3 regions of the Zafaria sp. Z1313 genome follow, and region 2 is predicted to be linked to each of the others. Evidence: riboswitches for the same ligand, from Rfam matches in the RefSeq annotation. Region 2 holds a riboswitch; each other region holds the start of a gene.
The links. A riboswitch is a leader RNA that binds a small molecule or an ion and turns the genes downstream of it on or off. The one in region 2 is predicted to bind S-adenosylmethionine.
Positions count from the first base shown of each region.

Region 1: linked by a shared signal. The riboswitch ahead of ACQ3I4_RS09925 (ABC transporter ATP-binding protein) and the one ahead of ACQ3I4_RS04775 (methylenetetrahydrofolate reductase) in region 2 are both predicted to bind S-adenosylmethionine.
Region 3: linked by a shared signal. The riboswitch ahead of ACQ3I4_RS15005 (hypothetical protein) and the one ahead of ACQ3I4_RS04775 (methylenetetrahydrofolate reductase) in region 2 are both predicted to bind S-adenosylmethionine.

Region 1 covers NZ_JBNWUK010000008.1:95,673-104,967, reverse strand. Annotated here, with positions in the region: gene ACQ3I4_RS09955 (acyl-CoA dehydrogenase family protein) at 1-1,044, opposite strand, end outside; gene ACQ3I4_RS09950 (NtaA/DmoA family FMN-dependent monooxygenase) at 1,056-2,471, opposite strand; gene ACQ3I4_RS09945 (methionine ABC transporter permease) at 2,530-3,243, opposite strand; gene ACQ3I4_RS09940 (methionine ABC transporter ATP-binding protein) at 3,236-4,060, opposite strand; gene ACQ3I4_RS09935 (LLM class flavin-dependent oxidoreductase) at 4,057-5,478, opposite strand; gene ACQ3I4_RS09930 (acyl-CoA dehydrogenase family protein) at 5,597-6,913, opposite strand; SAM riboswitch class I at 6,919-7,015, opposite strand; SAM riboswitch class I at 7,246-7,336, shown strand; gene ACQ3I4_RS09925 (ABC transporter ATP-binding protein) at 7,342-8,217, shown strand; gene ACQ3I4_RS09920 (aliphatic sulfonate ABC transporter substrate-binding protein) at 8,339-9,295, shown strand, end outside.
Region 2 covers NZ_JBNWUK010000003.1:3,860-13,154, reverse strand. Annotated here, with positions in the region: gene ACQ3I4_RS04800 (amino acid ABC transporter permease) at 1-219, shown strand, start outside; gene ACQ3I4_RS04795 (amino acid ABC transporter ATP-binding protein) at 206-985, shown strand; gene ACQ3I4_RS04790 (cystathionine gamma-synthase) at 982-2,175, opposite strand; gene ACQ3I4_RS04785 (O-acetylhomoserine aminocarboxypropyltransferase/cysteine synthase family protein) at 2,175-3,491, opposite strand; gene metE (5-methyltetrahydropteroyltriglutamate--homocysteine S-methyltransferase) at 3,488-5,854, opposite strand; gene ACQ3I4_RS04775 (methylenetetrahydrofolate reductase) at 5,879-6,787, opposite strand; SAM riboswitch class I at 6,855-6,947, opposite strand; gene ACQ3I4_RS04770 (helicase HerA-like domain-containing protein) at 7,139-8,821, shown strand; gene ACQ3I4_RS04765 (hypothetical protein) at 8,831-9,295, shown strand, end outside.
Region 3 covers NZ_JBNWUK010000022.1:24,019-33,313, reverse strand. Annotated here, with positions in the region: gene ACQ3I4_RS15040 (inositol monophosphatase family protein) at 1-86, opposite strand, end outside; gene ACQ3I4_RS15035 (MarR family winged helix-turn-helix transcriptional regulator) at 272-736, shown strand; gene ACQ3I4_RS15030 (MDR family MFS transporter) at 733-2,409, shown strand; gene ACQ3I4_RS15025 (acyl-CoA dehydrogenase family protein) at 2,553-3,698, shown strand; gene ACQ3I4_RS15020 (pyridoxamine 5'-phosphate oxidase family protein) at 3,706-4,146, opposite strand; gene ACQ3I4_RS15015 (App1 family protein) at 4,255-5,367, shown strand; gene ACQ3I4_RS15010 (acyl-CoA thioesterase) at 5,364-5,828, shown strand; gene ACQ3I4_RS15005 (hypothetical protein) at 5,836-6,297, opposite strand; SAM riboswitch class IV at 6,311-6,429, opposite strand; partial or broken gene ykgO (type B 50S ribosomal protein L36) at 6,501-6,623, opposite strand; gene ACQ3I4_RS14995 (GTP-binding protein) at 6,620-7,345, opposite strand; gene ACQ3I4_RS14990 (siderophore-interacting protein) at 7,632-8,468, shown strand; gene ACQ3I4_RS14985 (DNA-3-methyladenine glycosylase 2) at 8,473-9,295, opposite strand, start outside.

The DNA.
Region 1 (9,295 bases), on a different contig from region 2:
GGACGCAGCGCGGGCGACGGCGGCGTCGACGGAGGCGACCGCCTCGTCGAGCGCGCGCGCCGCGGCGACGACCGTGGCCTCGGCCGTGAACGCCTTGGCGGCGATCCCGCCGACGACCTCCTGGATCAGCGGATCCTCGCGGAACGGCAGCCCCGAGCCCGTGTTGAACGTGCGGGCGCGCGAGGCAACGACCGCCGCGGCGTCGTCGCGGGCCGCGCGGGCGATCCCGGCCAGGACGGCGAGGAGCACGAGCTGGAAGAACGCGGCCTCGTGCACGGCCTCGGCGGTCCCGACCACGCGGTCCAGGACGTCGGCCGGATCCACCGCGACCGAGCTGAAGACGGCCGTCCCGGTCCCGGTCAGGCGCTGCCCGAAGCCGTCCCAGTCGTCCTCGATCCGGACGCCCTCTGCGGCGACCGGGACGACGGCGAAGCGGCGGCCCGCGCTCCCGGCGACCTGGGCGGAGACGCGCGTGTAGTCGGAGAAGATCGTCCCGGTCGAGTAGTACTTGGTGCCGTCCAGCCGCCACGCGCCGTCCGCGCGGCTCAACGTGGTGTTGAGCGTGCCGAGCGCGTTGCCCCCGCGCTCGGTCGACGCGTTGCCGACCGTCTCGCCGGCGACGGCGCGGGCATACCAGCGGCGGCGGACCCCGGGCTCCTGCCAGCGCAGGGACTCGATGAAGCCGAAGTGGGAACGGTAGAGGTGGGCGACGTTGGAATCGGCCGCCGCGAGGTCGATCAGCAGGCGCGCGAACGTCTCGATCGACGCGCCCCGGCCTCCGTGACCTTCCGGCACGAGGAGCGCGCCGAAGCCCGCGGCGTCCAGCAGGCGGACGGGCTCGAAGGGCAGCTCGCGGTCCAGGTCCCGCTGCCTGGCGCCCTCGGCGATCCGGGAAAAGAGCGGGGCGAACTCCACGTGGAGCGCGGCGTAGCCGGCCGGCGCGGGGTTCCGCGCCGGGACGGCGGTCGGGGCGCCGACACCCTGCGGGGAGTTCGCGGCGGAGGATCCCGTGGCAGAGGCCCCGGTGGTGGCGTGGGTCGTCATGACACGTCCTTTCAGGCGGTGGCGGGTTCGGCCTGCTCGGCGGCGGCCGAATGGGCGGTGAAGGCTCCGCGGTAGCGGGCGGCCGGATGGTTCTCCTCGAGCCGGGCGCCGCGGCCGAAGACCTTCTCGCGGAGCGTGCCGGGCGCATACTCCGCCTGGGCCAGTCCGCGGCGGCGCAGCTCCGGCAGGACGCCCTCGATGAAGCGCGTGTAGGAGCCCGGAAGGATCTGGTTGATGATGTTGATCCCGTCCACGCCGGCGTCCTGCCAGCGCTCGAGCTCGTCGACGATCCTCTCGGGGGTGCCGGCGATCTGCATCGACTCGGCGCGGTAGCGGGCCAGGTCGGCGATGGTCGGGTTGCCGCCCGGCACCGAGGCGCGCGCGGCCTCCAGGACGCCGCGTCCGCCCTCCGTCTCGACGTCCCCGAGCGGGGTGTCCAGGGGGATCCCGCCGAGGTCGATCCCCAGTCCGCCGCCGATGTGCGCGACGATTGCGTCGAGATCCAGGTGCTCGTTGTACTCGGCACGGACCCGCTCCACCTCGGCTTCGGTGCTGCCGACCACGAAAGACAGGCCCGCGAAGACCTTCACGTCCTCCGGCGCCCGGCCGGACTCGACCGCGAGGCGGCGCACCGCCGTCGTCTTCTTCTCGACGTGCTCCGGGTTGGGCGCGAAGAGGAAGGTGGCCTCCGCGTTCGCCGCGGCGAAGCGGGACCCGCGGGGCGAGCTGCCGGCCTGGAACAGGAACGGTGTGCGCTGCGGGCTCGGCGAGGCCAGGTGCGGGCCGTCCACGGCGTAGCGCGCCCCGCGGTGGTAGACCTTGCTGACGCCGGACGGGTCGGCGAAGACCCCGGCGGCCTTGTCCGCGCGGAACGCGTCGTCGGACCAGGAGCCCTCCCAGAGCTTGTAGGCGGCGTCGACGTATTCCTCCGCCCAGTCGTAGCGGTCCTCGTGGGCCGTCAGGCCGTCGGCCCCGAAGTTCCGGTGCGCGTTCTCCAGGACGCTCGTGACGATGTTCCAGGCCACGCGCCCACCGCTGAGATGGTCCAGGGTGCTCAGCTGGCGGGCGAGCTGGAACGGATCGGACTGGATGACCGAGCTCGTCACCGCCAAGCCGATGTGCTCCGTCGCACCGGCGAGCGCGGACGCGAGGACCAGCGGATCGTTGGAGGGGACCTGCAGCCCGCGGCGGACGTGGGAGGCCCACCCGCCTTCATGGTCGCCGTAGAGTCCGACGACGTCGGCGAAGAAGAGCGCGTCGAACCGCGCGGCCTCGAGCTCCCGGGCCAGGTCCTTCCACAGCGACAGCTCGTTGTAGCGGTGCTGCTGCGCCTCGGGGTGGCGCCACTGTCCACCGAGGATGTGGCTGGGGGTGTTCATGAGGAAGGCGCTGAGCAGCAGCCGGGGGCGGCGGGACGGTGCGGTCATGTCTCTCCTGGGTGGGGGCGGGGGGCGCGGGCGTGCCGGGCGGCGTGCCGGTGCGGGGCTAGAGGCGCTTGTCGAGCCGGCGGCCCAGCCGGGTCCCGGCGATCTGCACGAGCTGGACGAGGGCGATCATGAGGATGATCGCCAGGAACATCACGCCTGTCTCGTAGCGGTAGTAGCCGTAGCGGATCGCGAAGTCGCCGATCCCTCCTCCGCCGACGAGCCCGGCCATCGCCGAGTAGCTGATGAAGCTGACCGTCATGATGGTGACGGAGCCGATGAGCGCGGGCTTGGCCTCCACGAGCAGGACGTCGCGGACGATCTGCCCGCGCGTGGCGCCCATCGCCCGCGCGGCCTCGACGACGCCCGTGCCCAGGTGGGTGAGGTTCTGCTCCACGAAACGGGCGAAGTACGGGATCGCGTTGATCGTCAGGGGGACGATCACCGCCGCCGTGCCGATCGTGGTGCCGACGATGAAGCGGGTGACCGGGATGATCGCGATGAGCAGGATGAGGAACGGGAAGGAGCGCATGGTGTTCACGAGCCCGTCGACGATCCGGTGCAGGCGCGGCCGGGGCTTGAGCCCGTGGGGGGACATCGAGTAGAGCCAGATCCCCAGCGGGGTGCCGAAGAGGACGGCGAGGGGGATCGAGACGAGCAGCATGGCGAACGTCTGGCCCATCGCGACGCCGATCTCGGGCAGGAGCTCGACGATGCGGGAGAGGTCGATCCCGGTGGTGTTGGCCGTCGCGGCGGCGAGGACGGGGCTAGGCATGGGAGAGCTCCTCGGTGGCGTTCGGTCCGGCGGCGCGCTGCGCAGCATTCCCGCGCGGGGCGCGGTCCAGCTGGATGTCGTCGGAGATCAGGTAGCGGCCGATCGCGGTGGCCGGCTCGAAGCCGGGCCGCTCCAGCTCGGCCAGGTCGAAGCGCTCCACGAGCCGCCCGTCCTCCATCACCGCGACGTTGTCCGCGATGGCCTTGATGACGTTCATCTCGTGGGTGACGATCACGGTGGTGATGCCGAGCTGCGCGTTGATGTCGGAGAGGTACTGCAGCACGGAGGCGGTGGTGCGGGGGTCGACGGCGGAGGTCGGCTCGTCGCAGAGCAGCACCTTCGGCTCGGTGGCCAGGGCGCGGGCGATCGCGACGCGCTGCTTCTGGCCGCCGGAGAGCCGGGCCGGGTAGGAGCCCGCCTTGTCGGCGATGTCCACGATCGCGAGGGCCTCCTGGGCGCGGCGCGTGCGCTCCTTCTTGCCCACTCCGGCGAACTTCAGGCCCAGCTCCACGTTCTGCAGGGCGGTGCGGTTGTTCAGCAGGTTGAAGTGCTGGAAGATCATGCCGATCTGGTGCCGTGCGCGGCGCAGCTCCTCGTCCCCCAGCGCGGTCAGTTCCGTCCCGTCGACGACGACCCGACCGGAGGTGGGCCGTTCGAGCAGGTTGATGTTGCGCAGCAGCGTGGACTTGCCGGCGCCGGAGAAGCCGATGATCCCCTGGATGGATCCTCGGGGGATCTCGAGGGAGACGCGGTCGACGGCGGTGAAGTCGGCGTCGCCGGTCGTGAAGACCGTGGAGACGTCGTGGAGGCTGATCATCGGGTGCTCCTTGACTGATCGGGGGACGCCGCGGCGGGCGCGAGGCGGTACCTGGCTCCCCGGTGGGTGTCCTTGAGGCGGTCGCCGGCACCGAAGAGCTTGTTGCGCAACGTGCCGGGGGCGTATTCGGTGGGGTAGGCGCCGCGGGCCTGCAGCTCGGGCACCACGAACTCGACGACGTCCTCGAAGCTGCCGGGCGTGATCGCGTAGGCGAGGTTGAAGCCGTCGACGTCGGTCTCGTCGACCCAGGAGATCAGCTCCTCGGCCACCGAGGCCCCGGAGCCGACGATCCGCGGACCCATGCCGCCGATCCCGGCGAACGCCGCGAGGTCGCGGACCGTCCACGCGCTGCCGTCGTCCTTGCGCGCCTGCTGGAAGTTCGCGACGGCGGACTGGATCGCGTTCGACTCCACGTCCCCGATCGGGGAATCCAGCTCGTAGCGGGACAAATCGATCCCGAGCCAGCCGGAGAGCAGGACGAGGGCCCCCTCGTCGGAGGCGTAGGACTGGTACTCGTCGTGCTTGGCCCGGGCCTCGGCGTCCGTGGCGGCGGTGATGACGGTGAGCATCGTGTAGATCCGCACGTCGTGGCGGTCCCTGCCCGCGGCCTCGACGGCGTCGCGGATGCGGGCCACGGAGGCGCGCAGCAGCTCCTTGGTGGGCGCCCCCACGAAGACGGCCTCGGCGTTTCCGGCCGCGAACCCGATGCCCCGCGGGGAGGCCCCGGCCTGGTAGACGACGGGGACGCGCTGCGGGCTCGGCTCGGTGATCGCGATGCCCGGGACCTTGAAGAAGCGGCCCTCGTGCCGGATCGGATGGACCTTGGAGGGATCCGTGAAGACGCCCGCCGCGCGGTCGCGGACCACGGCGTCGTCCTCCCACGAGCCCTCGAGCAGCTTGTAGACGACCTCGAGGTACTCGTCCGCGTGGTCGTAGCGGGCATCGTGCTCGAGCTGGTCCTCCTGGCCCATGTTGCGCGCGGCCGAGGGCAGGTAGCCGGTGACGACGTTCCATCCCACGCGGCCGCCCGTGAGGTGGTCCAGTGTCGCGAGCCGGCGGGAGAACGGGTACGGGTGCTCGTAGGCGGTGCCCGCGGTGACGCCGAAGCCGAGGTGCTCGGTGACGAGGGCCATCGCGGAGACCAGCAGGAACGGGTCGTTGACGGGGACCTGCGTGCCCTGCCGCAGCGCCGCCTCGTCCGAGGCCCCGTAGACGTCGTAGGTGCCCAGGACGTCCGCGATGAACACACCGTCGAAGAGGCCCTTCTCCAGGGTCTTGGCGAGGTCTGCCCAGTAGCGCAGGGTGTTGTACTCGGCCGAGCGGTCCTGCGGGTGGCGCCACAGGCCCGGGGACTGGTGGCCCACGCAGTTCATGTCGAAGGCGTTGAAGCGGACGTGTCGGCGTTGCGGAATGCTCATGGGGTCCTCCTGGACGGGTCCGTCCCGGCGGTGCCGGACGGGACGGGTTCTGCGGACGGGGGCGCCGACGGGGCGGCGCGGAGGGCCGCGGGCGGCGCTGACGGTGGCATGCGGCGTCCTACGCGTAGCGGACCGGGACGTCGCCGACGGACTCGAACCACGCCGGCGCGGTGCCGTTGACCTCGTAGTCCCCGACGATGCGGGCCTTGTAGATGGCGGGATTGTGGGTGGCGATGGTCCGGGCGTTGCGCCAGTGCCGGTCCAGGTTGCAGCCGGCGGCCGTCGAGGACGCGCCGAGCCCGTCGAAGAGCTTGGACGCCGAGGACAGGACGATCGGCTGGACCACGGTCTGGGCCCGATCCGCGACGAGCTCGCAGACCGCGAAGCGCTCCTCGGGGCGCAGCCCCGGATCGGCGAGGACGGCCTCGACCTCCTGGACGGCGGCGACGACGACGGAGTCCACGGCGAAAGCGTTCGCCGAGATCTCCCCGATCACCTGCAGGACCTGCGGCTCCCGCCGCGGCGGCACGCCCGTCCCCGTGCTGAACGCGCGCGTGCGGGCCTGCACGGCCGAGCGGGCGTCGGCGAGCGCGGCGCGGCAGATGCCGGCCTGGACGGCGAGCAGGACCAGCTGGAACACGGCGGACTCGGGGTGGGCGGCCAGGTCCTCGGGGCCGAGCAGGGTGTCGACGGGGACGTCCTCGAAGTGGGTCGAGCCGGTGCCCGTGAGCTGCTGGCCGAAGCCGTCCCAGTCGTCGAAGATCTTCACGCCCGAGTGCTGGGTCGAGACGATCCCGACGTGCCGCCCCTCCGCGGACGGATGCGAGGCGGCGACGGCGACCCAGTCGGCGAAGATCGTTCCGGTGCAGTAGTACTTCTTCCCGCTGATCCGCAGCCGCCCCTCGCCGGCCTCGGCGAAGACGGTGTTGTGCCCGCCGAGGGGGTTGCCGCCGCGCTCGGTGTAGGCGTTGCCGACGAGCTGGCCGGCCGTGAAGCGCGCGAACCAGCGCTCCCTCACGGCCTCGTCGGGATGCTTCAGGACGAGCTCGGTGAAGCCGATGTGCGCGCGCAGCAGGTGCGCGACCTGGGAGTCGGCCTCCGCGAGCTCGATCAGCAGGCGGAACGTGTCCGTCAGCGAGGCCCCGTGGCCGCCGTGCTCCCGCGGGACGCGCAAGGCGCCGAAGCGGGCCCGGTTGAGCCAGCCCACCTGCTCGAATGGCAGGATGCGCTGGGCGTCCCGCTGGGCGGCTCCCGCGGCGATCTCCGCGAACACGGGGCGGAACTGCGCCGCGAGCTCCTCGTAGGCCTCCCCCACGGGGACGCCCGGCGTGAGCTTGAGCAGGTGGCGCGGTTGCGGCGCGGATTCGTCGACGGGCAGGCCCTCGGCGACGTGGACGGTGTCGAAGGCGTCGGTGGTCCCGGGCAAAGAAGTCATGGCGATCTCCATCGGTCCTGGCGGTAGCACCTTCCTCCCGTTCCCGGGAAGGGGTTGCTGCGGCGTCACGGAGCCAGATCTCTCGGCCGCTCTGGATGGTTTGTTGCGTCCATTCTGGACACGATCGCGGCCCGGACGCGAACGCGACGGCCTCCGGACCGGCCCGCCCGGGGCGCCGAGCACGGCGAACGGATCGAACATCAGGGCGGGGAAACCGCCAAACAACGCGGATTCTTCACCGACCGACCTCCTCGGACGGACCCCGCGAAACAATTCGCAACGAAGACGCCATTCTTTGCCGCGCCGCCGTCATGTGACGTTCACTGGAAGGGCAACCATCCAGAGCGGCCGAGAGATCTGGCTCGACGACGCCGCAGCAACCACCCCGACCGGGACCGGTGCTACCGCCAGGACCGATGGAGATGATCATGACCGCTGCACCCGCCCCCACGACCGCCGGGCCCGCACGCCTTGTGGCGCCGGAGTCCCCGGGCCCGACCGGACGCCCCGGGACGCCTCGGACCGCCGCCGGGGCCGCGCTGCCCGTCGCCTTCGAGGCCCTCACCCGCTCGTTCGGCTCCGGCGACTCCGCGCGCACGGTCCTGGCCGGCATCGACTTCGAGGTCGCCGCGGGCGAGGTCCTGGCGATCCTCGGCCCCTCCGGCTGCGGCAAGTCGACCCTGCTGCGCGCCGTCGCCGGGCTCGACGCTCCCACCTCCGGGCGCGTGGCGATCGGCACGGAGCCGGTCAACGGCCTCGACGAGCGCACCGCCGTCGCCTTCCAGGAACCCCGGCTCCTGCCGTGGCAGTCGGTCCGCGCCAACGTCGAGCTCGGGCTGCCGCGCGGCACGTCGAAGGCGGAGGCCGCCCAGCGCGTCGACGAACTGCTCGAGCTCGTCGAGCTCGGACCCTACGCCGGCCACCGTCCGCGCGAGATCTCCGGGGGCATGGCGCAGCGCACCTCGCTGGCCCGCGCGCTCGCCCGCCGCCCCGGCGTCCTGCTCCTCGACGAGCCGTTCGGCGCCCTCGACGCCCTGACCCGGCTCAAGATGCAGGACCTGCTCCTGGACATCCACCGCGCCCACCCGGCCACCGTCCTGCTCGTCACCCACGACGTCGACGAGGCCCTCCAGCTGGCCGACCGGATCCTGGTGCTCGGCCCCACCGGGAGCGGCCAGGGAGCGGGAATCGCCCAGGTCCTCGAGGTCCCCGGCGAGCGCCCGCGGGACCGCGCCTCGGCCGAGCTCGCCGCGCTGCGCTCCTCCCTCCTGGAGACGCTCGGCGTCGACCCGCACCGCCGCTGAACCACACCCGCACGACTTCCGGCCCCGCGCCGCGCCCGAGCCGGGCGGCCCCGGGAAGCCGGGCCCCGGCGTCGTTCCCTGGACGCCGCCCGCCATCACCACCACAGCAAAGGACCGTTCCATGACCCGCACCGCTTCCGCCCACCTGTCCCGCCGCCGCCTCCTGGGCCTCGGCACCGCCGGCGCCGCCGCCGTCCTGCTCGCCGCCTGCGCCGGCGAGGGATCCGGGCAGGCCGGGGCCGCCACGGCCGCCGGCGACGCCGCGGGATCCGGCGCCACCACCCTGAACATCGACTTCGCCACCTACAACCCGCTGAGCCTGGTCATCAAGGAGAAGGGCTGGCTGGAAGCCACGCTCGCCGACCGCGGCGTCACCGTGAACTGGATCCAGTCCGCCGGCTCGAACAAGGCCAACGAGGCGCTGCGCGCCGGCGCGGTCGACGTCGGCTCGACCGCAGGCTCCGCCGCCCTCCTGGCCCGCGCCAACGGTTCGCCGATCAAGGTCGTCAGCCTCTACTCGCAGCCGGAATGGGCCGCGCTCGTCGTCCCCTCCGGATCGCCCATCACCTCCGTGGAGGAGCTCAAGGGCAAGCAGATCGCCGCCACCAAGGGCACCGACCCCTACTTCTTCCTCGTCCAGGCGCTCGAGGAGGCCGGGCTGTCCATCAACGACGTCACGGTGCAGAACCTGCAGCACGCCGACGGACGCGCCGCCCTCGAGAACGGCTCCGTGGACGCGTGGGCCGGGCTCGACCCGATCATGGCGGGGGCCGAGGAGGCCGGCGCGACGCTGCTCTACCGCAACCTCGACTTCAACACCTACGGATTCCTCAACGCCACCGAGGAGTTCCTGGAGGCCTCCCCCGAGCTCGCGCAGGCCGTCGTCGACGCCTACGAGAAGGCCCGCGGATGGGCCGCCGAGAACCCGGAGGAGACGGCCTCCATCCTCGCCGGCGTCGCCGGGCTGGACCAGGCCGTCGCGGACAAGGTCATCCTCGAGCGCTCCAACCTCGACGTCGACCCCGTACCCGGCGAGGCCCAGGTCACCGTCCTCACGGCGATCGCCCCGACCCTCGTG
Region 2 (9,295 bases):
CTGTCCAACACCTTCATCTCGCTCGTGAAGGACACCTCGCTCGCCTCGCTCATCCTCGTCACCGAGCTGTTCCGCCAGGCGCAGCAGATCGCGGCCTTCAGCCAGCAGTTCATGGTGGTCTACCTCGCCGCGGCGCTCGTGTACTGGGTGTTCTGCCTGGTCCTGTCCGCGGGCCAGGTGCGCATCGAAAGGAGGCTGGACCGCTATGTCGCCCACTGACGCCCCGTCCGCCGGGCCCCTCCTGCGGGCCGAGGGCCTGCAGAAGTCGTTCGGCGAGAACCACGTCCTGCGCTCGATCGACCTCGCCGTCGACTCCGGGCAGGTCCTGGCCCTCATCGGCCCCTCGGGGTCCGGGAAGACGACCGTGCTGCGCTGCCTCAACGGCCTCGAGCAGCCCGACGCCGGCCGCGTCGCCTTCGCGGGCGGGCCAGAGGTCGACTTCGGGCCTTCCACGACGCGCAAGGAGAAGGAGTCGCTGCGCACGCGCAGCGCCATGGTCTTCCAGAACTACAACCTCTTCCCGCACATGACGGTCCTGCAGAACGTGATCGAGGGGCCCGTGCGGGTCCAGGGCCGCGGAAAGGCCGAGGCCGTCGCCGAGGCGCGGACGCTCCTGGCCCGCGTGGGGCTCGAGGCGAAGGCCGAGCAGTACCCGCACGAGCTCTCGGGAGGGCAGCAGCAGCGCGTCGGGATCGTCCGGGCGCTCGCGCTCAAGCCCTCGCTCCTGCTCTTCGACGAGCCGACGTCCGCCCTGGACCCCGAGCTCGTCGGCGACGTGCTCACCGTGATCAAGGAGCTCGCCTCCGAGGGCTGGACCATGGTCATGGTCACGCACGAGCTCGCGTTCGCCCGCGAGGTCGCCCACGAGGTCGTCTTCATGGACGGCGGGGTCGTCGTCGAGCGCGGGCACCCGGACCAGGTGCTGCGCGCTCCCCGGGCCGAGCGCACGCGCCAGTTCGTGCACCGCCTCCTGAATCCGTTCTAGACCCGCGCCGGCTGCGGCAGCCGCACGACGACGGCGAGCGCCTGCTCAAGGTCGGCCCGCAGATCCCGCACGTCCTCGACCCCGACGGAGAGCCGGACGAGGTCCGTCGGCACGGCGAGCGGGGTGTCCTTGACGCTCGCGTGCGTCATCTCCGAGCAGTAGCAGGCGAGCGATTCGACCCCGCCGAGGCTGACCGAGAGCGCGAAGAGCCGCGTGGACTCGGCGAACGCCCGGGCCGCGCGCTCGTGGCCGAAGCGCAGCGAGACGATCCCGCCGAAGCCGTCCATCTGCTCCGCGGCGAGCGCGTGCCCCGGGTGCTCCTCCAACCCCGGATACAGCACCTCGGCGACCCCGGGCCGCTCCCGTAGCCAGCGGGCGAGCTCGAGCGCGTTGGCCCCGTGCCGTTCCATCCGCAGCCCCAGGGTCTTGAGGCCGCGCGCGGCGAGGTAGGCGTCCTGCGGCCCCGCGACGGCCCCGCCGGCGAACTGCTGGAAGCCGATCGCCTCGGCGAGCGCCTCCCCGCGCCACGCGCCCCCGGAGGCCACGACCGCGCCCCCCAGGACGTCCGAGTGCCCGCCGATGTACTTCGTGGTCGAGTGCACCACGAGGTCGGCCCCGAGCTGAAGGGGCCGCTGCAGGTAGGGCGAGGCGAAGGTGTTGTCCACGACAAGGAGGGCCCCGGCGTCGTGCGCGATCCGCGCCCAGGCGCGCACGTCCGCGATCCCCAGGAGGGGGTTCGACGGCGTCTCGAGCCACAGCAGCGCCGTCTTCCCCGGAACGACGGCGGAGCGCACCGCCGCCGCGTCGGTGATCGGCACGGGGGTGTTCCCCACGCCCCACTTGCCGTGCAGCCGGTTGATGAGCCGGTTGGTCCCGCCGTAGCCGTCGGCACCCAGGACGATGTGGTCGCCCGGGGCGAGCAGCGCCCGCAGGAGGGCGTCCTCCGCGGCGATCCCCGAGGCGAACGCGAAGCCCGCGACGCCGCCCTCGAGCGCGGCGAGCTGCGCCTCGAAGCCGGCCCGCGTCGGGTTCGAGCCGCGCGAGTACTCGTGGCCCCCGCGCAGGACGTTGATCCCGTCCTGGACGAACGTGGAGGTCTGGTAGATCGGCGGGATGACCGCCCCCGTCAGCGGGTCCGGTTCCTGCCCGGCGTGGATCGCCGTCGTGTTGAAGCCCCGGTAGGCGCCCATCAGGCCACGCTCCCCTCGGCGACGAGCCCCGCCGCGGCGAAGGCCTGCGCGAGGTCGGCGGTCAGGTCCGCCGGCTCCTCGAGGCCCACCGAGAGCCGGATCGTCGCCTCGCCGATCCCGGCCGCGGCCCGCTGCGCCGGCGTGAGCCGGCAATGCGTCATCGCCGCCGGGTGGGCCACGAGCGAGCGCGTGTCCCCGAGGTTGGCGACGAGCTTGAAGAGCCGCAGCGCGTCGATGAAGCGCGCCACCGCCCCGGGGTCCCGCTCGGGGTCCACCGCGAGGTCGAACGAGAACACGGAGCCCGTGCCGTCCGGGAAGTCGCGCGCCGCGATCCCCTCCCCCGGGTGCCCGGGCACCGAGGGGTGGTGGACGCGGGCGACGGCGGGGTGCGCGTCGAGGAAGCGGGCGACGTCCACGGCGTTCCGCCCGTGGCGCTCGACCCGCAACCGCAGCGTCTCCGTCCCGCGCAGGATCTCGGCGGCGGCCGAGGGGGCCAACGCGGGGCCGAGGTCGTGCAGGTACTTGCTGCGCGCATAGGCCAGGTACGCGCCGCGGCCGTGCCGTTCCCAGAGGCTCGCCCCGCCGTAGCGGCTCCGCGGGCCCACGATCCGCGACCACTTGACCGGATCGGCGGCGAAGTCGAACGTCCCGCCGTCCACAAGGACGCCCGCGAGGGTGGTCCCGTGGCCGCCGAGGAACTTCGTCGCCGAGTGCACGACGACGTCGGCCCCGTGCTCGAACGGCCGGTAGAGGGCGGGGGTGGCGAGCGTGTTGTCCACGACCACGGGCACCCCGGCGGCGTGGGCCGTGCGCGCGATCGCCGGCAGGTCCGGCAGGGTCGCGAGCGGGTTCGTGATGGACTCGAGCAGCACGGCCCGGGTCCCGGGCCCGATCGCCGCCGCCCACGCCGCCGGGTCGTCCTGGTCCACGAAGTCCACGCCGTAGCCGAAGTCGGCGAAGGTATCCGTGAGCAGGTCCACCGTCCCCCCGTAGAGCTGGGACGACGCCGCGACGCGCCCGCCGCCCTCCCCGGCGCCGAGGAGCGCCAACAGGGCCGTGGCGACGGCGGACTGCCCGCTCGCCGTCGCCACCGCGCCCAGGCCGCCCTCGAGCGCGGCGACGCGCTCCTCGAGCACGGCCACGGTCGGGTTGCCCGTGCGCGTGTAGGTGAAGCCCGGGCGCGTCAGGGCGAACATGGCGCGCGCGCTCGCGTAGTCCTGGAACTCGTAGGCCGCGCTCTGGTGGATCGGCACGGCGACCGGGTAGTGCGGCCCCGCCGGCGCGTAGCCGGCGTGGATCTGGGTGGTGCTGCTCATCGTGGCGTCCCCGCACCGGCGAGCAGCCCGGTGCGCGCGGCCGCGGCCGCCTCGACGAGGTGGCGCAGCGACGCCGTCGTCTCCTCGTAGCCGCGGGTCTTCAGCCCGCAGTCCGGGTTGATCCACAGCTGGCCCGCCGGGACGCTCGCGAGCGCGGTCTCGATGAGGCCCGTGACCTCCTCGACGGAGGGAACGCGCGGGGAGTGGATGTCGTACACGCCCGGGCCGATCCCGCGGGAGTAGCCGAAGCCGGCCAGGTCGGCGACGACCTCCATGCGGGAGCGGGCGGCCTCGATGCTCGTCACGTCGGCGTTCAGGCCGTCGATCCCGCGGATGACCTCCCCGAACTCCGAGTAGCAGAGGTGCGTGTGGATCTGGGTGTCCGGGCGGACGCCCGAGGTGGCGAGGCGGAACGCGCCGACGGACCACGCGAGGTAGTCCTCCTGGTCCGCGGCGCGCAGCGGGAGCAGCTCGCGCAGTGCCGGCTCGTCGACCTGGATGATCGCGGTGCCGGCGGACTCGAGGTCGGCGATCTCGTCGCGCAGGGCCAGGGCCACCTGGTTCGCCGTCTCGCGCAGCGGCTGGTCGTCGCGGACGAACGACCACGCGAGGATCGTCACGGGACCGGTCAGCATGCCCTTGAGCGGCTTCGCGGTGAGCGACTGCGCGTAGCTCGTCCACGGCACCGTGAACGCCTCGGGGCGGGAGACGTCGCCCCAGAGGATCGACGGCCGAGTACAGCGCGATCCGTAGGACTGCACCCAGCCATGGGTCGTCGCCGCGAAGCCGTCGAAGTTCTCCGCGAAGTACTGCACCATGTCGTTGCGCTCCGGCTCCCCGTGGACGAGCACGTCGAGCCCGAGCTCCTCCTGCAGCGCCACGACGCGGGCGATCTCGGCCCGCAGGAAGCCGTCGTAGGCGGCCTCGTCGATCCGCCCGGCGCGGACGTCGGCGCGCGCCTTGCGCACCTCGCCCGTCTGCGGGAAGGAACCGATCGTGGTGGTCGGCAACACGGGCAGGCCGAGCCGGCGGCGCTGCGCCTCGGCCCGTTCCTCGGCGGGTGCGCGCTCCACGTCGGCGGCGGTCAGCGCCGATGTCCGGGACCGCACCTCCTCACGGCGCACGCCCTCGAACGCGGCGCGGGAGGCGATCGCGGCCGACGCCTCGGCGATCTCGCGCTCCACGCCGGCGGGCCCGGAGGCCAGGCCCGCGGCGAGGGTCCGCACCTCGGCGACCTTCTGGTCCGCGAACGCGAGCCAGGACGGCAGGTGCGCGGGCAGGGACTCCTCGGCGAAGACGTCGTGCGGGACGTGGAAGAGCGAGGTCGACGTCGCGACGGAGGCCCCGCCCGCCGCGCCCGAGAGCTCCTCGAGCAGGGTCAGGGACGCCGCGAGATCGTTGCGCCACACGTTGCGCCCGTCGACGATCCCGGCGACGAAGCGCGTGCCGCCCAGCGCGGCCAGCTCGGCCCCGGCCGGCCGCGCCCCGCGGACGAGGTCGGCGTGCACCGCCTCGACGCCCGCCTCGGCGAGCACGCGCAGGGCGCGCCCCGGCGCCTGCGGGTCCCCTGCCGTGCCGTAGCCCGTGGTGACGAACAGCGCGGGCCGGGCCCCGGCGTCGTCCGCGGCCAGCGCGCGGTAGGCGCGCTCGAGCGCCCCTCCCGGAACGGCGAGGGCGCCGCCGCGGTCGGTCGAGAGCGCCGGCTCGTCGAGCTGGACCCACTCGGCGCCGGCAGCGGCGAGGCCGGCGAGGATCCCGCGGTAGGCGGCCACGGCGTCGTCGAGCCGGTCCAGGGGGTCGAAGCCCTCCGGCGCGCCGTCCTCCGGCTTGGACAGCAGGAGGTAGGTCACGGGGCCCACGAGGACCGGGCGCAGCACGGAACCGGCGGCCGCGTGGCGCGCGATGGTCGAGCTCAGGCGGTGGGCGAGCGGCGCGAACGCGGTGTCCGGTCCGATCTCGGGGACGAGGTAGTGGTAGTTCGTGTCGAACCACTTGGTCAGCTCGAGCGGTGCCCGCTCGGCGTCGCCCCGGGCCAGGGTGAAGTAGCCGGCCGTGTCCACCGAACCGTCGGAGGCGGCGAGGTCGGCGAAGCGGCGCGGCAGGGCGCCGAGGGCCGCGGTCGTGTCGAGGACCTGGTCGTAGAGGGCGAAGTCGGCCGGGATCGAGGAGTCCTGCGCGTCCAGGCCGAGCTCGACGAGCCGCGCGACGGTGTCCTCCTGCAGCCGTTCGGCGGCCGCGTCCAGCCCGGCCTCGTCGAGGCGGCCGGCCCAATGGGCCTCGACGGCCTTCTTGAGCTCGCGGGCGGGGCCGATGCGGGGGTAGCCGAGGATGGTGGCTTCGGGGAAGCGGGGGGTGGTGGTCATGGTGTCCTCCTGGGTGGGGTTGGGTCAGAGTGCGGGGGCGAGGGCCCGGCCGGCGCCGGCGAGCCCGAGCTCGTGGACGACGTCAAGCGAGCCGAGGGGGTCGTTGAAGGTGTACAGGTGTAGTCCGGGGGCCCCGTCGTCGAACGCGGCGCGGGCGAGGGCGGCGGCCGCCTGGACGCCGATCGCACGCCGCTCGGCGTCGCTCCGGGCCCCCTCGAGGCGGGACAGCAGGGCCGCGTCGGGTGCGACGCCGGCGAGCGCGGAGAGGCGCAGGAGGCGCCGCACGCTGTTGACCGGCATGATGCCCGGCACGATCGGGATCGTCACGCCCGCGGCCCGGGCGGCCGCGACGAGCCCCGCGTACTGCGCGGGCTCGAAGTAGATCTGCGTGATCGCGAAGTTCGCCCCGGAGCGCTCCTTGGACAGGAGCACCTCGACGTCGTGCTGGAACGAGGGCGACTCGGGGTGGCGCGTGGGGTAGGCGGCGACGCCGATGGCCAGGCGGCCGGCCGCGAGCGTCGCGGAGCGGCGGTCCTCGACCTGCCGGATGAGCTCCACGAGGTAGCGGGCGAACGGCAGCTCGCCGCGGTCCCCGCCCGGATCGGCGGGCAGGTCCCCGCGCAGGGCCAGGACGCCGCGGACGCCGAGCCCCACGAGCCGGCTGACGAGCGCGTCGAGCGAGGCCCGCGTCTCCCCGACGCACGTCAAGTGGGCCAGGGGCCGCAGCCGTGTGTTCTCGATCAGGTGGGTGATGAGCTCGACCGAGGCGGCGCGGCGCTCGGCGGTGCCGTTGTACGTCACCGAGACGTAGTCGGGGGCCGTGGCGCGCAGCGCCTCGACGGCCTCCAGGACCGTCTCGCGGCTCGCGGCGTCCCGCGGCGGGTAGAGCTCGTAGGACAACGACGGCGGACTGGCCGTCAGGGGTTCGGACATGGTTCCTCCTCGCGGTATGCAAGGGAGTGCACCGCGGCTCCCGGCGGACGGCCGGGACGTGGATGCGTCTCCATCGCTTCTGGCGGTAGCACCGTTCCGGGACTCCGGGTGGTTGCTGCGGCGTCGTCGATCCAGATCTCTCGGCCGCTCTTGATGGGTTGGTGCATTCATCTAAGGCACACGGTGCCCCGGGCGGCAAGCACGGCCGCGGCGGGCGCTTCACAGTCCCGCATGTGTCCGGATGTGACGACCCGGCCCGCGCGGGCCGGGCCGTCGGCGCGTCATCCCCGGCGGATCCGGGTCACATGACGCGCGTGTGACGGGGAGCGTGGGGGAAGTAGTCTGTGGGGCATGGCTAAGCGAACTCCGGCGGAGCACGTCGAACTCATCAGGAACGGATACGTCTTCGAGGGCCCCTCCATGGGCCTCGGCGCCGCGGTCGTGGACGGCGCGGTCCACCCCGAGGCGCAGGTCCGCCTGCCGCTCGGGATGATGAACCGGCACGGCCTCGTGGCCGGGGCGACCGGCACGGGCAAGACCATCACCCTGCAGGTCATGGCCGAGCAGCTCAGCGAGAACGGGGTCCCCGTGTTCCTCGCGGATGTGAAAGGGGACCTCACGGGCCTGTCCACCCCCGGTGCCGGCGGCGAGAAGCTCCTGGCCCGCACGGCGGGCGTGGGCATGGACTGGTCGCCCGCGGACTTCCCGGTGGAGTACTACGCGCTCGGCGGCGACGGCACCGGCGTGCCGGTGCGCGCCACGGTCTCGGCGTTCGGGCCGCTGCTCCTGTCCCGCGTCATGGACCTGAACGAGACCCAGGAGTCGAGCCTCCAGCTCGTCTTCCACTACGCGGACCAGAAGGAGCTGGAGCTCTACGACCTCAAGGACCTCCGCGCCGTCGTCCAGCACTTGACCTCGGATGCGGGCAAGGCGGAGCTGGCCGAGCTCGGCGGGCTCTCCAAGGCCACGGCGGGCGTGATCCTGCGCGAGCTCGTCACGCTCGAGGCCCAGGGCCTGGACCGCTTCTTCGGCGAGCCCGAGTTCGACACGGCGGAGCTGCTGCGCACGGCCCCCGACGGCCGCGGCGTGATCTCCTGCCTCGAGCTGCCGACGCTCCTGCAGAAGCCGCTCGTGTTCTCCACCTTCCTCATGTGGCTCCTCGCGGACCTCTTCGCCGAGCTCCCGGAGGTCGGCGATCCGGAGAAGCCCAAGCTCGTCTTCTTCCTCGACGAGGCCCACTTGCTCTTCCGCGGCGCGTCCAAGGCCTTCCTCGAATCCATCACGACGACGGTGCGCCTGATCCGGTCCAAGGGCGTGGGCGTGTTCTTCGTGACGCAGACGCCGAAGGACGTCCCGGCCGACGTCCTGGGCCAGCTCGCGAACCGCGTGCAGCACGCCTTGCGCGCCTTCACGCCGGACGACGCCAAGGCCCTCAAGGCGACCGTCTCGACGTTCCCCGTGAGCGACTACGACCTCAGCGCGGCGCTCACGCAGGCGGGCACGGGCGAGGCGATCGTGACGGTCATGAACGAGAAGGGCGCACCGACCCCGGTCGCGTGGACGCGGATGTGGTCCCCGCGCTCCACGATGGGCGCGTCGGAGGCCTCCGTCGTCGAGCGCGTCGTCGCGGAGTCGGCCCTCCTGCAGGTCTACGGCACGCCCGTGGACCGCGAGTCGGCCTTCGAGAAGCTCAAGGGCGCGGCCGGGACCCCTGGTACGACGCCGGAGCCCTCCTCACCGGCCACCGGCGGCTCGGTCGCGGGGCACGTCCCGGGACGCGGGCAGAGCCAGGCGGACATCGACGCCGAGGCCCGGCGCATCGAGGAGGAGATCCTGGGCCGTCCCAGCACGCTGCCGCCGACGACGCCAGGCCGGGCCCCGTCGTCGTCCCCGAAGCCTGCTCCCGCCCCTGCCCCGGCGCCCTCCCGGGTCCCGGAACAGAACCCCGTCATGGACTTCGCGCTGCAGGCCGCCGGGGCCCTCGGCAAGGAGTTCATGCGCGGCATGTTCGGCACCAAGCGCCGCCGCCGGTAACGTGGAGGTGTGAATTCCGGATCCCCCCTCGTCAAGGTCGTCGCCGCATGGCTCTCGGCCGTGATGATCGTGGCCGTCGGCGTCGGGGTCGCCATCACGCAGGTCAACCAGCGCGTGTTCGGCCCGCAGCGGGTCGTCATGGACTACTTCGGGCACCTGCAGGCCGGCGAGGGCGCACTCGCGCTCGGGATGCTCGGCACCGGCTCGCCGGACGGCAACGCCCTGCTCGTGGACGGCGACGGGCTCCGCGCCGCGACGTCCGCGATCGAGGACTTCGAGGTCGAATCGCTCGAGCGCGCCGCGGGCGGCGACGCGACCGTGACCACGGCCTACTCCGTGGACGGCCGGCGCTACCAGACGCAGTTCCGCCTCGAGCACGCCGGGACGGAATGGCTCTTCTTCGACCGGTGGCGGCTCGTCTCCCCCGGCCCCCAGGTCCTGCGCGTCACCGCCGACACCACCAATGAGTTCACG
Region 3 (9,295 bases), on a different contig from region 2:
AGCATCGGGCCGACCGCGCGCGCGGCGTCCTCGGCGATCGAGCGGAGTCGGGCGGAGCGCTGGGCGGGGGTCTCGTTGGGATCCACGGTCCCAGCCTATCGGTGCGCGGGCCCGGCGGGACCGCCGCCCGGGCCGGGTTCCCGCGGCCGTCATCTTCGACACATTCATTGATTGCGGCAAGCAACCATGCCTATGGTTGTCCTAGGCAATCAAACTCCGTTCCCCGCGTCCCGGGCCGACCCCGGGGCGCCGCTTGCGCAAGGACCCCCCCGTGGCACTGAATACAGAGACCGCCCTCAAGCTCGTGGAGAGCATCCAGTCCTTCCACCAGGTGCTCAAGTGCGTCAGCCATGCGGGCCTGCGCCCCGGCCAGCCGGGGCTCGGCCCGCTCGCCGTGCTGGAGCGCATCGAGCGCTCCGAGCCGGCCCGGGCGGTCGACGTCGCGAAGGGCCTCGGCATCGGCCCCGCGGCGCTGAGCCGCCACGTCGCCGAGCTCGAGTCCTCCGCCCTCGTCCTGCGCGGCCCCGACCCCGACGACGCCCGCGCCCAGCTCCTGCGGCTCAGCGACGCCGGCCGGGACGCCGTCGCGGCGGCCCGCGACCGCCGCGTGGAGGTCCTCGTGCGCCTCCTTGACGGCTGGGACGAGGCGCGCGCCCTCGACGCGACGGGCCTGCTCGACGACCTCGCCCTGCACTTGCGCGACGGGCTGCGGACCTCCCGGGAGGAGCAGGCATGAGCCCCGAGGACTTCCGTGGGGACCCCGCCCGCCGCCCCGGCACGTCCCGGGGGAACGACGCCGATGCCGCCCCGGGCGCCGAACCCTCCCGGGAAGCGGGGAGCCCGGGCGGTCTCTTCGGCGACACGGCGATTCCGCACCCCGACGCGGGCACGCAGGGCCTGATCACCGCGGCGACCCCGATCGTCCCGCCGGCGCCGGACGCCCCACCCCGGCCGGGCTCCGCGCCCGAGCCGGGCCCCGGCGTCGTCCGTCCCGAGCCCGTCGCGGACGTGCCGCAGATGACCAGGCAGGAGGTCCTGCGCTCCATCACGGGCGTGCTCGCGAGCTTTTTCGCGGCCATGCTCGCGGCGACGATCGTCTCGATCGCCCTGCCGACGATCATGGCCGACCTCGGTGGCTCCCAGACCGACTTCGCCTGGACGATCACCGCGGCGCTGCTCGCCAACGCGGCCTCCACGCCGATCTGGGGCAAGCTCGCCGACCTCTTCGACAAGAAGCTGCTCACGCAGATCGGCATCGCCGTGTTCGTCATCGGCTCGCTCCTGGCCGGATTCGCCCTCAACATCCCCATGCTCATGGCCTCCCGCGTCGTCCAGGGCCTCGGCATGGGCGGACTGACCGCGATGGGCATGGCCGTCATCGGCTCCGTCATCCCGCCGCGGGAACGCGGCCGCTACTCCGGCTACTTCGGCGCCGTCATGGCTGTCGCGACCGCGGGCGGGCCGCTGCTCGGCGGCTTCATCGTGGACACCCCGCTCGGATGGCGCTGGACGTTCTGGATCGGCATCCCGCTCGCGCTCGTGTCCATGGTGCTGATCCACAAGACCCTGCACCTCGTCCACGTGCCGCGGAAGGTCTACATCGACTGGGCGGGATCGCTCCTCGTCACCGCGGCCGTGGCCACGCTGCTGATCTGGGTCTCGTTCGTCGGCCAGGAGGGCGGCTTCGCGTGGGCCTCGTGGCAGACGGCCGTGATGGTCGGCGGCTCGCTCGTGCTCACCGCCGTGCTGCTGTTCGTCGAAGGGCGGGTCCCCGATCCCGTGATCCCGCTGAAGATCATCAGCCAGCGCACCACCGCCCTGGCCATCCTCGCCTCCATCGCGATCGGCGTCGGCATGTTCGGCACGGGCGCGTTCCTCGGCCAGTACTTCCAGCTCGCCGTCGGCGCCACCCCGACCATGGCGGGCGTCTACACGATGCCGATGATCCTCGGAAACCTCATCGGCTCCGTGGTCTCCGGGCAGCTGATCAGCCGCTTTGGGCGCTGGAAGGTCTTCCTGGTCATCGGCTCCCTCGCCAACGTCGCCGGGCTCGGGATGCTCGGCCTCATGGACGCCTCCACGCCGTTCTGGTACCTCGCCGCGGGCATGGTGCTCAACGGGCTCGGCATGGGCATGATGCTGCAGAACCTGGTCCTCGCCGTGCAGAACACCGTGAAGGTCACCCAGATCGGCACGGCGAGCTCTTCCGTGGCGTTCTTCCGCTCCGTCGGCGGCGCCGCCGGGGTCGCCGTGCTGGGCGCCGTCCTCTCGGAGCAGGTCGCGTCCCGCGGCCCAGGCGCCCTCGGCGAGGCGACCGCCGTCGTCTTCCTGATCTCCGCGGCCGTGGCCCTCGCCGCGTTCCTCTGCGTGGTCTTCATCAAGGAGGTCCCGCTGCGGCGCTCGGTGTAGGGCCTGCGTGCCATGATGGATCCGCGCCGCAGCAACCGCACCCCCACGGCAAGGAGGCCACAGTGGACGCCCCGAGCAATGAGTCCCCCGCCGACGAGTTCCCCGCCCAGGAGTCCCGCGCGGACGGAGCGAGCCCGGCGGACCTGATCGACGTCGACGCCCTGCTCGGCCCGGAGGAGCTCGCCCTGCGCGCCGAGGTCCGCGGCTTCGTGGACGAGGCCGTCCGGCCGCACATCGGCACGTGGTACGACTCCGCCCGCTTCCCGGCCGAGCTCGTGCCCGAGCTCGGGCGCCGCGGCCTGCTCGGCATGCACCTGGAGGGCTACGGCTGCGCGGGCCGCAGCGCGGTCGAGTACGGGATCGCGGCCGCCGAGCTCGAGGCCGGGGACTCCGGGATCCGCACGTTCGTCTCCGTCCAGGGCTCGCTGGCCATGACGGCCATCCACCGCTTCGGCTCCGAGGAGCAGAAGAGGCGCTGGCTGCCGGGCATGGCGGCGGGGGAGCTCATCGGCTGCTTCGCGCTGACCGAGCCGGACTCGGGCTCCGACCCCGGATCGATGCGCACGACCGCCCGCCGGGACGCCTCCGGCGACTGGGTGCTCAACGGCGCCAAGCGGTGGATCGGGCTCGCGAACCTCGCCGACGTCGCCGTCGTCTGGGCGCGGAGCGACGACGGCATCCGCGGCTTCCTGGTTCCCGGCCGGACCCCGGGCTTCACGGCCACCCCGATCGAGGGCAAGCTCTCGATGCGGGCCTCGGTGCAGTGCGGGATCGAGCTCGAGGACGTGCGCCTGCCCGCCGACGCGGTGCTGCCCGGGGCGCTGGGGCTCAAGGGCCCGTTCACGTGCCTGAACGAGGCCCGCTACGGGATCGCCTGGGGGGCCATGGGCGCGGCGCGGGACAGCTTCGAGGCCGCGCTGGACTACGCGCAACGGCGGATGCAGTTCGGGCGGCCGCTCGCCGCCTACCAGTTGACGCAGGCCAAGCTCGTGGACATGGCGCTCGAGATCAACAAGGGCTTCCTCCTGGCGCTGCATCTGGGGCGCATGAAGGACGCGGGCACGCTCTCGCCGCAGCAGATCAGCGTCGGCAAGCTCAACAACTGCCGCGAGGCCATCGCGATCGCCCGCGAGGCGCGCACGATCCTCGGCGGCAACGGGATCACGCTCGAGCACTCGCCGCTGCGCCACGCCAACAACCTCGAGTCGGTGCGCACCTACGAGGGCACCGACGAAGTGCACCTGCTCATCCTCGGCCAGCGGCTCACGGGCCACGCGGCGTTCCGCTAGGGCGGGGTCAGGACTCGTCGAGCTGTTCCGGCTGGTTGCCGAGGAGGAAGTGGCGGCCCGTGACTTCGCGCGGGGTGATCTCCACCCACGTGTCCTTGAGGGTCTGGACCCAGGGGCGGACGCCGGCGGCGCGGGCGAGCTCGATCTCCGCCTCGGTCTCCAGGACCCGGGCCGTGCCGCGGACGACGACGGACCAGGCCTGGTCGCTCAGGATGCCGTCCGACTCGAACGCGACCGTCGGGTTGATGGTGAGCCCGGCCAGCTTGTTCCCGGGGGCCGTGCGGAAGTAGAGCTTCCCCTCGTGGGCCGCGTGGTTGACCGGGACGATGTCCACGTTGCCCGCGACGCTGAGCGCGATCCGGCCATGGTGGGTGCGTCCCAGCAGCGTCCAGCACTGCTCGGTGTCCAGGATCATGACGGGCTGGCCGTCCTCGTGTTCAAACATCATGCCGCCCATTGTTCTACAGAATGTAGAAGAATGCGAGGGGTTTTCGGTGCCCGTTTCCGCCGCCGCGCGGTGACGGCCCCACGGCCGCGTGCGTGAAAGACTGGGGCCATGGCAGCACCGAACACCGTGAAGCACGCCCGCCACCTGGGGGTCCGCCTTGAAGACGGATGGCACGCGTTCCGCGAGCGAGGCGGCCGGAGCCGCGGACTCGTGGCCACCGTCCTGCCCTTCCGCGGCTACGGCGTCAGCGGGGCCGACGGCTGGGTGCGGGTCTTCGCACGTATCGTCCTGGCCCGGCCCGGCGCGTTCACGAACGGCCTGCCCAAGTCCAAGGTCGTCTCCGACGGCGTCCGCGGCTGGAGGAACTTCATCTCCCCGCCCATCCCGCACGCCGAGGTCGTCGCGGAGATCGGCGGGCGGACCTTCCGCGTCGACGCCGACCGCGGAGGCGTCCTCGACGTCAAGATCACGGTGGACCTGGCGCCCGGCTGGCACGCGGTGACCCTGCGCAGCGAGTCCTCGGAACCCGCGGACGTGTCCGTGTTCGTCGTCGACCGCTCGATCGACTTCGGGGTCGTCTCCGACATCGACGACACCGTCGTCGTCACCGCCCTCCCGCGCCCGCTGCTGGCCGCGTGGAACTCCTTTGTGCTCAGCGAGCACGCGCGCGTCGCGACGCCCGGCATGGCCGTGATGATGGAGCGGCTCATGCGCACCCGCCCGGGATCCCCGGTGCTCTACCTCTCGACGGGCGCCTGGAACGTGGCCCCGACCCTCACCCGCTTCCTCTCCCGCAACCTCTACCCGGCCGGAGCGCTCCTGCTGACGGACTGGGGGCCGACCGAGGGGCGCTGGTTCCGCTCGGGGCAGCAGCACAAGGTGGACCAGCTGCGCCGCCTGGCTGCCCAGTTCCCGCACATCAGCTGGCTCCTGGTCGGCGACGACGGACAGCACGATCCGGAGATCTACGCCGAGTTCGCCCGCCGCCACCCCGGGCAGGTGCGGGCGATCGCGATCCGCCAGCTCACGCCGTCGGAAGCCGTCCTGGCCGGCGGCCGCTCGATGGGCACCATGGACTCCACCCCGGGGACGCCGTGGGTGTACGCGCCGGACGGTGCCGGGATCTGCGAGGGCCTCGAGCGGCTGGGGCTGCTGGAACCCGAACGTGTCGCGGGGCCGCCCACCTCGGCGATGCCCGTCCTGCCGCGGAAGACGCCGTGAGCGGGCGCCGCCTGAGCGTCGGCGTGCCGATGCGGTGGGGCGACATGGACGCCTACGGCCACATCAACAACGTCAACCTGGTCCGCATGATGGAGGAGGCGCGGATCGCGGCCTTCGGCGTGCCGGGCGGGACGGGCAAGCCCGGCGCCGAGCCCGTCGTCGAGCTGTTCTCCACCGTTCCGGCCGACACGCAGACGCTCGTCGTCGAGCACCGGGTCCGCTACGTGGCCCCGCTGGACTACCGCAACGTCCCGGCCCGGGTCGACGTCTGGATCAGCTCGGTCAAGCCCGCCTCGTTCGACATCGCCTACGAGTTCCACGATCCCGTCGACGGCGGCGTCTGCGTGCGCGCGATCACGACCCTGGCGTTCTTCTCCACTGCGGAACAGCGACTGCTGCGCATCCCGGCCGAGCACCGCGAGGCGCTCGCCGGGTTCCTTGGAGAGCCGCTGTTCCGCTGAGGGCGGCTCAGGCCCCGCTGTGCAGCAGGCCCGCCGTGACCTCGACGAACCGCAGGCCGAGTTCCGGATCGTGCTCCAGATCGCACGGGGCCAGCTCGTCGCTGGAGAGGCTGAAGTAGCGGCGGCCGGCCCCGACGCCGGGGTCCTCCGGGACGCCGAGGATCCGGGCCGCCTCGTTCCAGGCGCAATGCCACCACAGCGTCTCGAACGGCTCGGAAGCCCAGCGCACGCGGTGGTCGAGCCGTTGGCCGGCCAGGTTCAGGAGCCGGACGATCTCGGCCACGTCATGGGCCGTGTAGCGTGCGACCTTCAGACCGGCCGTCATCACGGCCACCCGGAAACCGGGAAGGAACGCCGTGACGTGGGCCGGTTGCCACGCGGTGGGGTCCTTCCGGGCGCGGGCCAGGCGGAGCGGGTAGATGTCGTGTCCGTCGCGGTAGCTGCGACAGCTGCCGTCGGGTGCGTTCATGAAGGTGTGCCTTCCGTTGCTCTTGCCCGGAGCGGTATTGCACCGGACCGCTTCGTCATCCGAACCACCCGTGAAGCATGGGGTTGGTGCGCGGCCGGGTCGGAGCCCTGCGTGTGGCCGCATCTCGTGAAGCTGCCTCCATCCTAGCGGCCCGGTGCGACGCTTCGGCAAGCAACGCACCGGACCGCACCGGACCGGGACGGTCAGCCCTGGCGCGCCTTGAGCCGCGGATTGGCCTTGTTGATGACGAACGTGCGGCCGCGGCGGCGCACCACTTGCGCGCCGGGCTGCTACTTGAGGGCGCGGAGCGAGTTGCGGACCTTCATGGGGTTCCTCCTGGGATCGTGCTGCCGTTCTCGGACGGAGCGCCGTGCGGCGCCCCGGTGGTCCCGGCGCGGGACAGCTCCGCGTCGGTGAGTTCGCAGGCGGCGAGGGCCGCGGCGGCCTCCTCGGCGGCACCGGCCATGTCCGGGCCGGTCATCAGGAGCCGGGTCCCGGCCGCCCGCCGGCCCCACGTGCCGAGGTGCTCCATCCAGACGCGGGGTCCGATCCCGGTCACGCCGAGCCGCGCGGTCGGGGAGTCGGCGAGCCAGACGTCGCCGCGCAGCCAGGCGACGCCTTCGGCGATCCGGGGCAGGGTCGCGCGGAAGCGGTTCGCCTGCAGAGGCCGCCCGGCGCGGAGCTCCACCGTGCCGAAGGGTCCCCGGGAGCCAGGCGTGGGCGGCTCCGTGCCCGGCCCGAGTTCGGCGTGGAGCAGGCGGGCCCGTGGGGGCGATCTCGGCGATGAGCTGCATGCCTGGACGAACCCCGCCCCACCGGACTGGCAGCCCGCGGAGCCGCCGCCGAGGAGGTGGGCGAAGAGGCCCTCGACGAGGAGCACCTCGCGGCACTGCGCGAACGCCTCGATCAGGAACTCGCCGGCCGTGCGGTCGTCGGCGGGCAGGCTGCTGAGCCCGGATTCCCAGAGCGTGTGGCGGTCCCAGAGCTGGTCCTCGACGGATGCGGGGTCCACGGCCAGGGCGAGCGCCCGGGGATGTCCGTGCGGCATAGTACCCGTTCGCCTTCGAGCAGGTCGTGCACCACGACGACCGCGTCGGGGTGGTCGGCGCGGAGGCGGGTGAGCGCCTGGTCGCGGCAGTGGAAGTCGAGGGAGGAGAGGAGATGGAGGCTCACGCGGCCAGTCTATTGAGAATCATTCTCAAGATGCAAGCCGCCTGGAGTCCGTCCGGGACGCCGTCCGGGGCGGGGGCGTTTGCATTGACGGGATTCGTGGGATTGGGTGGACAAAAGGCAACCGCCGGCCCGCGGCCGGCCCGAAGGAGTGTGTCCTCAGCATGAGCGTTTCCCCCGCCCCGCGTCCGCAGCGCCCCCAGACCGTCCTCGAGGTCCTCGCCACCGAGCGGCTCTCCGAGCACATGGTGCGCTTGACCCTCGGCGGCGAGGGCTTCGCCGGCTACCAGGACAAGGACGCCACGGACAAGTACGTCAAGCTGCTCTTCGCCGATCCCGCGCTCGGCCTCGAGCCCCCGTACGACCTCGACGAGCTCCGCTCCCGGCTGGAGCCCGAGCAGATGCCCGTGCGCCGCACCTACACCGTCCGCTCCGTCGACCCGGACGCCGGGACGCTGCAGATCGACTTCGTCGTCCACGGGGACGAGGGCATCGCCGGTCCGTGGGCGGCCGCCGCGCAGCCCGGCGACAAGCTCTGCTTCAACGGCCCGGGTGGGATGTACTCCCCGGACCCGGCGGCCGGTTGGCACCTGTTGGCCGGAGACGAGTCGGCCCTGCCCGCGATCGCCTCCGCGCTCGAGGCCATGGGGCCGGACGCCCGCGGCATCGCCTACCTCGAGGTGGCCTCTGCCGCCGACGAGCTCGAGCTCTCCGCCCCGGCGGGCATCGAGCTGCGCTGGCTGCACCGCGGCGGCACGTTCAGCCCCGAGACGACGCGGCTGGCCGCGGCCGTCATGGCGGGGCAGTGGCTCGACGGCGACGTCCAGGTCTTCGGGCACGGCGAGCGGGAGATGATCAAGGCCCTGCGCCGCTACCTCGCGGACGAGCGCGGGGTCCCGCGCCAGCGGATGTCGCTCTCCGCCTACTGGGCCCACGGCCGCGCGGAGGACACCTTCCAGGCCGAGAAGCGCGAGCCGATCGGGCAGATCTTCCCGGAGTAGGCGCCTATCCGGGCAGCTGAGCCGCCCAGCAGTGGAACAGCGCGTAGGCGCGGTACGGGCTCCAGGCGTGCGAGCGCTCCTCGGCCGCGCGCGCATCGACGCGTCCCAGGGCCCGGCGGAGGACGAGGTCCCCGGGCGTGAACGCGTCGGGGTCGAAGCCGGCCCGCACGGCCAGGTAGTCCGCGGTCCACGGGCCGATCCCGCGCAGGCCGAGCAGTTCCGCGCGGGCCAGCGGGAACCCGGGGCCGCCGCGGGGATCCAGGCCCGCTACCGGCATCGCCGCGGCGAGGGCCGCCATCGCCGCGTGCAGGGTCAGGGCCCGCTGCCCCGTGATGCCGACGGCGGTGTGCAAGTGCCCGGGGTCCGTCTCCGCCAGCTCGGCCGCGTCCGGGAAGATCCGCAGCCCGCCGGGCCCGTCGCGGCCGAAGGCCTGCACGAGCCGGCCCGAGAACGTCCGGCACGCGGCGAGCGAGACCTGCTGGCCCAGGATCGTCGTCGCGAGCGCTTCGACGGGATCGAGGAACCCCACGCGGCGCAGCGAGGGCCGGGCCGCGACGAGCGGGGCCAGCGCGGGATCGCGCCGCAAGTGTCCGACGACGGGGCCCAGGTCCGCGTCGAGGTCCAGCCAGGCGCGGATCCGGGAGGCCAGCTCGTCCGCCCAGTCCGGATCCCCGCCAGCCGTCGGGGTGCCGGGCCCCCGGGCGTCGACGAGGACCAGCTCCCGCGTGAAGCGCAACGTCGCCTCGACATAAGCCGTGGAACAGGGGACGAGGCGGCGGAAGGTGGCCCCGGCGTCGTCCGGGTCCGTCCCGGAGGCCAGCTCGACG